Regions from separate parts of the Lysinibacillus sp. NPDC097214 genome, predicted to be linked through region 3. Evidence: riboswitches for the same ligand, from Rfam matches in the RefSeq annotation. Region 3 holds a riboswitch; each other region holds the start of a gene.
What was found. A riboswitch is a leader RNA that binds a small molecule or an ion and turns the genes downstream of it on or off. The one in region 3 is predicted to bind S-adenosylmethionine.
Positions count from the first base shown of each region.

Region 1 (3,284 bases), on a different contig from region 3:
CATAGTGGAATTACGTCAAGCAGCCGCAGACTTCTACAAACGTGAATACAATGTTGACATTGACCCTGAAACAGAGGTAGCTATCCTTGGTGGTACAAAAATTGGTCTTGTTGAGCTACCGTTAGCGGTTTTAAACCCCGGTGATACAATGTTATTACCTGATCCTGGCTATCCTGATTACTTATCTGGTGTCGTATTAGGTGATGTTAATTTTGAAGTCATGCCACTTTTTGCAGAGAATAATTTCCTGCCTGATTATAATGCTTTATCCAATGAAGTAAAAGAAAAGGCTAAGCTTCTTTACTTAAATTACCCGAACAACCCAACTGGTGGTACTGCAACACTTGAATTTTTCGAGAAAACGGTGCGCTTTGCTAAAGAGCACAACATAATCGTCTCACATGATTTCGCTTACGGAGCCATTGGATTTGACGGCAAAAAACCTATTAGCTTCCTACAAGCGGAAGGTGCCAAAGAGGTCGGCATCGAAATGTATACATTATCTAAAACATTTAATATGGCAGGCTGGCGTATTGGATTCGCAGTTGGTAACGCTGATATTATTGCGGCTATTAATCTTATTCAAGATCATCTATTTTGTAGTCAATTCCCCGCTGTGCAACAAGCAGCAGCGGTTGCCCTTACAGCATCTCAGGATTGCGCGGATGAACTAAGAGCGACTTATGAGCGTCGGCGAAATGTTCTTATCGAAGAAGCACAACGAATTGGTTGGCAAGTAACCGCCCCGAAGGGTTCTTTCTTTGCATGGCTCCCTGTTCCATTAGGTTATACAAGCGAGCAGTTTGCTGATGTATTGCTCGACAAAGCTGATATCGCAGTAGCTGCAGGCAATGGCTTCGGTCAATATGGTGAAGGCTATGTGCGTGTAGGTTTACTTGTAAGTGAAGATCGCTTACGTGAAGCAGTCAGCCGAATTGAAAAATTAAACTTATTTAACTCATAAGCATTTGAACTTCCTCTATCAAAAAACTGTCCCATTAGCTCACATTTGCTATGGGACAGTTTTTTCACCTCACTATCTTCTTTGGTAGCTCTAACCCTTCTTCTAGCGGATAAAATTGGACCTACCCTATTTCTTCATGCGGACACAACACCCCTCTGATCGCTCATAGAGCCATGAAAATGCGTTTCATATCTCCCATTTCTCGCTGACATTCCCATCCATCTTCCTAAATGGAATATTATAATAAAATAAAAAATTTTAAAAATTCCATTGACTTCCTATACCCTTTAATTTATATTAGTCCTATCGGATTTACAAAAAAATATTATAAATCTCTTATCAAGAGTAGCTGAGGGACTGGCCCTATGAAGCTCGGCAACCTCCTTTTTTAAGGAAGGTGCCAAATCCAGCAAACGATCATCGTTTGAAAGATAAGAGAGGACGTTTTCATGGACCTCTCTTAATTTTTTTAAGAGAGTTTTTTTTATCTTCATTTACATGAAGATAAAAGCCTCCGGCGGATGTCACGGATTTTGAAAGGAATGAATATAAGGATGTTAGCCTAAAACTTCGCATCCTGCGAAAACGGCTAACTGACCTGCATCCTGCAGGCCTAAGCACAATTCAAAATCCGGACGGCAATTACGCCAAGGCGAAATTGATTTTAAAACCGATAAAACAACTTTGGAGGTATGTTTCATGAAAAAGAAAAACAAAATTTTACTAGGTTTAGCAAGTCTCACATTGGTAGCAGCATTAGTAGGTTGCGGTACTAAAGAAGATAAAGGTAGTCAGGCTATTAATGAAAATAAAATTGTAGTTGGTGTAACTTCTGGTCCGCACGAACAAATTACAGAGGTTGTTGCAAAAGTTGCCAAAGAAAAAGGCTTAGAGGTTGAACTAAAAACTTTCTCTGATTATGTTTTACCAAATACATCGTTAGCCGAGGGTGATCTTGATGTAAACAGCTATCAACACAAGCCATTCCTCGACGCATTTAACAAAGATCACAAAACAGATTTAGTGCCAGTAGGAAAAACAATTTTAAATCCTATGGGCATATACTCTGAGAAATATAAATCATTCGATGAGGTTCCTGATGGTGCAACATTCGGATTACCAAATGATCCAACGAACGGGGCTCGTGCTCTATTTGTCCTTCAAGAGGCAGGCATCATTAAATTAAAAGAAGGTGCAGACTTAACAGCATCTATTCGCGATGTGGAAGAAAACAAAAAGAATTTTAAATTCATTGAATTAGAGGCTGCACAAATTCCGAAGCAGCTCAGTGAAGTAGATGTGGCAGCTATTAATACGAACTTCGCTCTTGATGCTGGTATTAATCCTAAAAAAGATTCCATCCTTTTAGAATCTACTGACTCTCCTTATGTAAATTACATTGCAGTCCGTGCTGAAAACGAAGATGACCCAACGATAAAGAAATTTATTGAAGCTTACCATTCTGATGAAGTACGCAAATTTATTGAAGAAGAGTTCAAAGGTTCCGTTATTCCGGGCTGGTAAGTGACGATTAAGGACCTTTCATACAATCGAGAATCTGCGAAAACTAGCAGATTCTTGCTTTATAGAAGGGCTTAGAAAGGAGATATCACAGTATGATTCAATTAGAAAATATAACAAAAGAATTTAAAACTAAAAAAGGTATCGTCAAAGCAGTAGATGGTATTAACTTGCATGTCAAAAAAGGTGAAATCCATGGGGTTATTGGCTACAGTGGTGCAGGAAAAAGTACTCTTATCCGCTGTGTTAATTTATTAGAGCGTCCGACAACAGGAAAAGTATTGATCGACAATGTAGATATTACTTCCCTTTCTTTAAACGACCTTCGCGAAACACGTCAAAAAATCGGCATGATCTTCCAGCATTTTAATCTCTTAAAAACAGCGACCGTTTACAACAATATCTCGGTACCATTAAAGCTTCTAGGCTATAACGACTCTGAAGTGAAAAAACGCGTTGCAAAATATGCAGAAATCGTTGGCCTAACAGAGAAATTAGATAGCTACCCTAGCCAACTTTCAGGTGGTCAAAAGCAACGTGTCGCTATTGCACGTGCCCTCGCCCAAGAGCCTGAGATTTTACTCAGTGATGAAGCGACAAGTGCTCTCGATCCTGAAACAACTGACGCTATTCTTGAGCTTCTCTTGAAAATTAATCGTGAGCTGGGCATCACTATTTTACTCATTACACATGAAATGAACGTTATTCAAAAAATTTGCGATGATGTATCCGTTCTTGAATCAGGGACGGTTGTAGAATATGGCTCTGCTATAGAACTATTTTCGAAGCCTCAGCATTT
Region 1 covers NZ_JBNNSS010000006.1:357,876-361,159, forward strand. Annotated here, with positions in the region: gene ACQKMI_RS16295 (pyridoxal phosphate-dependent aminotransferase) at 1-964, shown strand, start outside; SAM riboswitch class I at 1,298-1,402, shown strand; gene ACQKMI_RS16300 (MetQ/NlpA family ABC transporter substrate-binding protein) at 1,664-2,488, shown strand; gene ACQKMI_RS16305 (methionine ABC transporter ATP-binding protein) at 2,581-3,284, shown strand, end outside.
Region 1: another riboswitch for S-adenosylmethionine. It lies ahead of ACQKMI_RS16300 (MetQ/NlpA family ABC transporter substrate-binding protein); the one in region 3 lies ahead of ACQKMI_RS17155 (cyclase family protein).

Region 2 (3,284 bases), on a different contig from region 3:
ATATGGAACGCATCATACGTGAATATGTAGAAAAAGGTCAATACTATAAATCTCTTCAACCAAAAAATAAATAGTTATTTCAACTAAATCAAAGCAGCTCCTCGTTTGCTTGGACAACCGAGCCATACACGATTATGATAAGGAGCTTATTTTTTTCGCTGAAAGAAGTTAAAAACAACGAAAGGGGCATTAGCATGTTGAGCCCCTTTCTGTAATAGTATATTAAAATATTTTTTCAGCTACTTTATTACTTTAGCTGAATAGTTTATAAACCTGCTTTTTCTTGTAATGCGTCAGCTTTGTCTGTTTGTTCCCAAGGTACATTTAAGTCTGTACGACCGAAGTGACCATATGCTGCAGTTTGCTTATAAATTGGGCGACGTAGGTCAAGCATTTTAATAATCCCCGCTGGGCGTAGGTCAAATAGCTCACGTACCCATTTTACAATTTCACTTTCTGTAACTTTTCCTGTCCCGAAAGTATCAACTGCAATAGATACGGGTTGAGCAACACCAATCGCATAAGCTAGTTGTACTTCAGCGCGATCTGCTAAACCAGCTGCTACGATATTTTTCGCCACATAGCGTGCTGCATATGCCGCTGAACGGTCTACCTTAGTTGCATCCTTACCAGAGAAAGCACCTCCACCATGACGTGCATAGCCACCGTATGTATCAACGATGATTTTACGTCCAGTTAGACCAGCGTCTCCTTTTGGACCACCAATTACGAATCGGCCAGTTGGGTTAATGAAATATTTAGTCTCAGCATCTAATAATTCACTTGGAACAACTGGGGCAATAACGAATTCTTTTAAGTCTGCTTGAATTTGCTCAAGTGTAGCTTCTTCGTCATGCTGTGTAGAAATGACAATCGTATCAACACGCACTGGTACATTGTTTTCATCATACTCAATTGTTACTTGTGTTTTTCCGTCTGGACGTAAATATGCTAGTTCACCAGATTTGCGTACTTCCGTTAAACGACGAGCCAATTTATGCGCTAAACTAATTGGTAATGGCATAAGCTCTGGTGTTTCGTTACATGCATAACCGAACATTAAACCTTGGTCACCTGCGCCAATTGCTTCAATGTCAGCGTCAGTCATAGAGCCTTCACGCGCCTCTAAGGCTTGGTCAACACCTTGAGCAATATCAGGTGATTGCTCACCAATAGCAACAAGTACTGCTAGGTTTTCTGCATCAAAACCATATTTCCCACGTGTATAACCGATTTCTGCTACAGTATCACGAACGATACCTTTAATGTCTACATAAGTAGAAGTAGTAATTTCTCCTGCTACTAATACTAAGCCAGTTGTTACTGTTGTTTCACACGCTACACGTGCGTTTGGATCTTCTGTTAAAATGGCATCTAAAATGGCATCCGAGATTTGATCACAAATTTTGTCTGGATGTCCTTCTGTTACACTCTCTGATGTAAACAATCGACGGTTTGTCATTTGATTTTCCTCCTATTACTTTTACAAATAATATTTGCGAATTAATACGGTACTCATTACCCATGTCAAGCCCGCTCCTATAGATTGAACTCTAAAGCCGTTGTTGTAGCTGTTGCTGTCGTTTCACTTTCGCACAAAAAACAACTGTTGCTGTCGTTTCACTTTCACACAAAAAACAACTACTGCTTTTAACACGAGGTTTTCGAAAGATCCGTCATTATAATAAGGAAAGGACTATATACTTACCTTTACATTCGTTTTTAACAATAAAAAAATCCTTTTCTCACGCTTACTTAACATGAGGAAAGGAATAATGACTTCGTAACCTTTCACTCTTATCGTTCAAGGGGTTTCCCCTTGCATCAGATTGGCACCAGCGCATGTCGTGAAATAGTTCATGCAGGTTGCCGGGTTTCATAGGGCCTGACCCTCCACCAGCTCGGGATAAGAGTATCCGTTCAATATCTCATAATACGTAAAAGGTCGAACGTTGTCAAATTTTTTTCACTTCTTTCAGCGAGTGTCCCAACACCCACTGAAATAGAGGAACTCAGACTAAGTACACCACGACCTGTGGCATTACCGAAATGACCGACATCGTGTCGGCCCTCGTGTTGTTGTTGCTGTCGCACAGATAAAACCGTGTTGCTGTCGCTTCGCTTACGCGCAAAAAACATCTGCTGGCCTAAGCACAAAGCCGACTCCGAATCCAACTATGCCGAGGTACAATTGATTGTATTCATATAAGATAGTATGGAATTATAATGAAACTTTTTTGGATTATGCTGTAAATTTAAACAAAATAATCCCTACTCTCCACCTCACATCATGTGTTAACATATGTGTATCCCTTTACAGCACATTTTGTAGCGAAAGCAAAGCGTCAGCTACAGAACATGTGGTGGATGAATATGATTGTAGCCCCTATTCAATCGAAGACAAGCTCCAACGAATAAAAAACAAGCTAAAACTTCACATCCTGTGCGAACCTCATGTTAGCCAAAAGCTTCTAAACACAATTTTGCTGTGTCGAAAGTGATTGTCTGATCACTTATTATAAATAGGGTAAAAAGCATTATTAAAACGAATTAATTTACTTTTTGTCGTTTTCTTGAAAAGTAATAAAATCTGAAAAATAATTTCTTAATTAGTATAGATTATTAAACCAATTGTGTTATACTATTTTTGAAATTAAGAAAATCTCCCTCAGACTCAAGGGAATACTATAAAAAAGGATGGTATTTAATCGATGAATTCAGTAGAAATTGCAAACGAACTGAAGGAATTATTAAGCGGCAGTAACATTAATGTTCAACTTTCAGTACCACAATTAGCTGAAAAAGCTACTTCTCGTGGTGAAGCTATGTTAACAGTAGATGGCGCAGTTCGTGCAGAAACTGGCAAATACACTGGTCGTTCACCTAAAGATAAATATACGGTAGAAGAAGAGAGTACAAAAGATAAAATTGACTGGGGAAAAGTTAACCGACCAATTTCTTCTGAAGTGTTCGATAACTTATATGTAAAAGTAGTAAAATATTTAAAAGAACGTGACGAATTATTCGTATTCAAAGGCTTTGCTGGTGCTGACAAAGATTCTCAATTAAGCATCCAAGTAATCAATGAATATGCTTGGCACAATCTGTTCGCTCATCAATTATTTATCCGTCCAACTAAAGAAGAATTAGCTTCTCATGTTGCTGACTTCACAGTTATCTCAGCTCCTAATTTTAAAGCAGACCCTGCCATTGATGGCACTGCTTCTGAAACATTCATCATTGTATCACTTGAAAAGAAAATTATCCTAATCGGTGGTACTGAA
Region 2 covers NZ_JBNNSS010000001.1:782,781-786,064, forward strand. Annotated here, with positions in the region: gene ACQKMI_RS03685 (gamma carbonic anhydrase family protein) at 1-74, shown strand, start outside; gene metK (methionine adenosyltransferase) at 266-1,462, opposite strand; SAM riboswitch class I at 1,795-1,913, opposite strand; gene ACQKMI_RS03695 (hypothetical protein) at 1,921-2,139, opposite strand; gene pckA (phosphoenolpyruvate carboxykinase (ATP)) at 2,712-3,284, shown strand, end outside.
Region 2: another riboswitch for S-adenosylmethionine. It lies ahead of metK (methionine adenosyltransferase); the one in region 3 lies ahead of ACQKMI_RS17155 (cyclase family protein).

Region 3 (3,284 bases):
TGTTTCTCCTATCTTAGAGCAGTATATGGGCTACTCACCGAAAGCAATTGTCGTGATCTTAGTTGGATACGGTATTTTTGTTGCAATTGGTAATACATTAGGTGGTCATTTTGCGAATAATAACCCTTTACGTTCTATCTTTATTATCTTTATAGGCTTAGCATTATCATTACTCGGCATCGGCTTCTTTTTGGAATCATCGTTTATTGGATTAATGATGGTCTTTATGATGGGGCTATTTATGTTTATGAATGTACCAGGATTACAGCTTTATGCCGTTCAGCTTTCAGAAAAGTATATACCCTCAGCTATTTCAATGGCTTCAGCATTAAATATTTCAGCTTTTAATATTGGCATTTTTCTAGGTTCATATATCGGGGGATTCATCATTCGCCACCAATCATTAGCTCATACACCTATATACGGATTCGCCTTGGTGATGCTTGCGGCAGCTACTACGTTACTATGGTTAATCTTCGATAGAAACAAACTATAGATCTAGGATAAAAAATGAAAGGAAGTCTTAACCAAGCTTCCTTTCATTTTTTATCCTATTCCACTTTTGCTCATTCTTTTCAAAGCATCAACCATTAACACCGAAAGTCTTTATTGTACATAAGATAAGGTATCAGCTATAGGATAGGAGGAGTTTAGTTGTATTACAATCCTTATCCGTATTTTGTCTATCCTAATTATTATCCAACATGGGTAATGGCAAATCAGCCAATCTCTCAACAACCTTCTAGACATCTAGCAATGCCAGACCCAACGAATAGAAGTCCATTTCCATCCATCAATACAGTGAAATTAAAGACTTCTGCGAAACGGATTAAGGTTATTATGCAGCAAGCACAATTACTTACGGATAAAATTGATGAATCAGAGCAATTTGCACATGATCTTATGAACGCAGCACAACTATCAAATAAAACAGAAGTTGAAAAATTAATTACGTCAACTGGCGTTACGATAAAATTCGAAACTACCTATACGCCAGATGGAATTCGTATAATATTTACTGATAGCGGATGTTGTAAGCTTACATTAGCTTTAAGTTGGTGAAGAGTTGGTCCTTTGAAGAGGGCCTCTTTTTGCTTTTAGCATGTTTATGGAGATTTTGAAATGTTTAATTTTTTAACCTTGTATCCCTATCAAACTTGTAAACTATAAACAAATATGCTAAAGTGTTTGTAAACTTTATTTCTGAAAATTCTTATATCGCATTTTCTTATCAAGAGAGACAGAGGGATTGGCCCTATGAAGTCTCAGCAACCAGCCTATAGGTATGGTGCTAATTCCAAATGGCAAAATTTAGCCTTGAAGATGAGAAGACTTACTTTAGTTGCTTTGCACAAGAGTCCTCTTCTTCAAGGAGGACTCTTTTTTATTTGCTATTTAACGAGAATGATAAGCAAAAAATAGCACCCAAAATATGAATAGAAAGCAGGGAAATAGTATGGCAAACGAACTTTTACAAGCAATTCAATTATTGAAATCGAAAGAATGGGTCGATTTAACACATACATTTGGTCCAAATTCTCCACACTTCTTTGTGTTCGACGATGCAAAATTTGAAACATTATTTTCCCATGATGATGGCTTCTTTGCACAACAATTCACTTTCCCAGGGCAATATGGAACACATATCGACCCACCTATTCATTTTGTGCGAGATACACGCTATTTAGAAGAACTGGACTTAAAAGAACTAGTGCTACCACTAATCGTTATTGATAAATCGAAGGATGCCGAAATTAATAACGATTACACATTAAGTGTTCAAGATATTCTTGACTTTGAAGCTGAACATGGAGAAATTGAAGCAGGTACCTTTGTTGCCCTGCGTACTGATTGGAGTAAACGCTGGCCAGATAAAGAGTCTTTCAGCAACAAAGATGCTGATGGCAATAATCATATTCCTGGCTGGGGATTAGAAGCGTTACAATTTTTATTCAACGAACGAAAAGTAAGTGCTGTCGGCCACGAAACTTTTGATACAGATTCAGCAGCAGATTTCCGTACAAACGGTAAGTTAGACGGCGAATATTTTGTGCTTGAGCAAGATACTTACCAAATTGAGCTTATGACAAATTTGGATAAGCTCCCTCCAAAAGGTGGAGTTATATTCAATATTGTGCCAAAGCCTGAAAAAGCATCTGGATTCCCTGTCCGTTCATTTGCTATATTACCTTAAAATAGCAATAGGTACGATTTGAAATGCGGACAAACACCACTTTGTTTTGCACAGAGCTGTATGGTAATTTAATTGACAGACTTTGCCATTTAGCATTTTATGAAGAGCATCTAATCTTGTTTTACTCGAGAAGTCTATGTGGTGAGGCTTGCCTTGTATAGTATTTTAACCATAGCTATAATACTATTTTGTTTCGCTCGTCGACTCATTCTATGATGAGGAACTGTTGATTTTCGCGGAGAGTGGCGACTCCTGCGGGATGAGCTTGCGCTGAAAGCCCCGCAGGAACGGAGTGACGAGGAGATTGAAGCCAAGCCCGCGGAAAGCGCCAGCTCGGAGTGAAAATCAACCTTTGTTTTTTGATACACTTTATTTAAATTAAACTCGACAAGTTAAGGTCTGATTCAATAAATATTGAACCAGACCTTTCTTAATCATTTATTTAGGTGAATTCTTTCTTTTGAAAATAACATAAACGATCAACATAATGATGATGAACAATACTATGAGATAAATACTGTAGCGGGATAAATATACCCCAACATAATGCCATTTCTCTCCAAGCACCATTCCTAAGGTAATAAAAGTAAATGTCCATATAGTTGCTCCCGCATAAGCAAAGAAAGCGAATTTTTTATAAGGGTAATTATTAATAGCCGCAATATATGCAGTAAGATGACGCACACCAGGAATGAAAAACCCTATTAATAATAATATTGGTCCAATTTTTTCAAATAACTTTTTCGTAAAATCAATTTTCTGTTCAGTTATATGGATTTTCGAACCGTATTTTTGTAATAAGGGGAGCCCGAATTTATAGCCTATATAGTAGCTCAAGGTAATTCCCCCCGCTGCACCTACGATAGCGCTGATTAAAGCTGGAATATGTGAAAGAGTTTCACGATATACACTATACCCTACATATGTTAAAAATATTTCATCAGGAAGTGGCAGCCCGACAATCCCTCCAACCAGGATAAGAATAATGCCAAAATATCCATAATGTTCAATAAGAGATTGCACGTGATGCGCCATAAATCCATCCCACCTAAATCGTAATAATTTTTAATAGTTAGCTTTATAATAACTC
Region 3 covers NZ_JBNNSS010000007.1:154,467-157,750, forward strand. Annotated here, with positions in the region: gene ACQKMI_RS17145 (MFS transporter) at 1-496, shown strand, start outside; gene ACQKMI_RS17150 (hypothetical protein) at 655-1,062, shown strand; SAM riboswitch class I at 1,226-1,330, shown strand; gene ACQKMI_RS17155 (cyclase family protein) at 1,457-2,194, shown strand; gene ACQKMI_RS17160 (DedA family protein) at 2,633-3,229, opposite strand.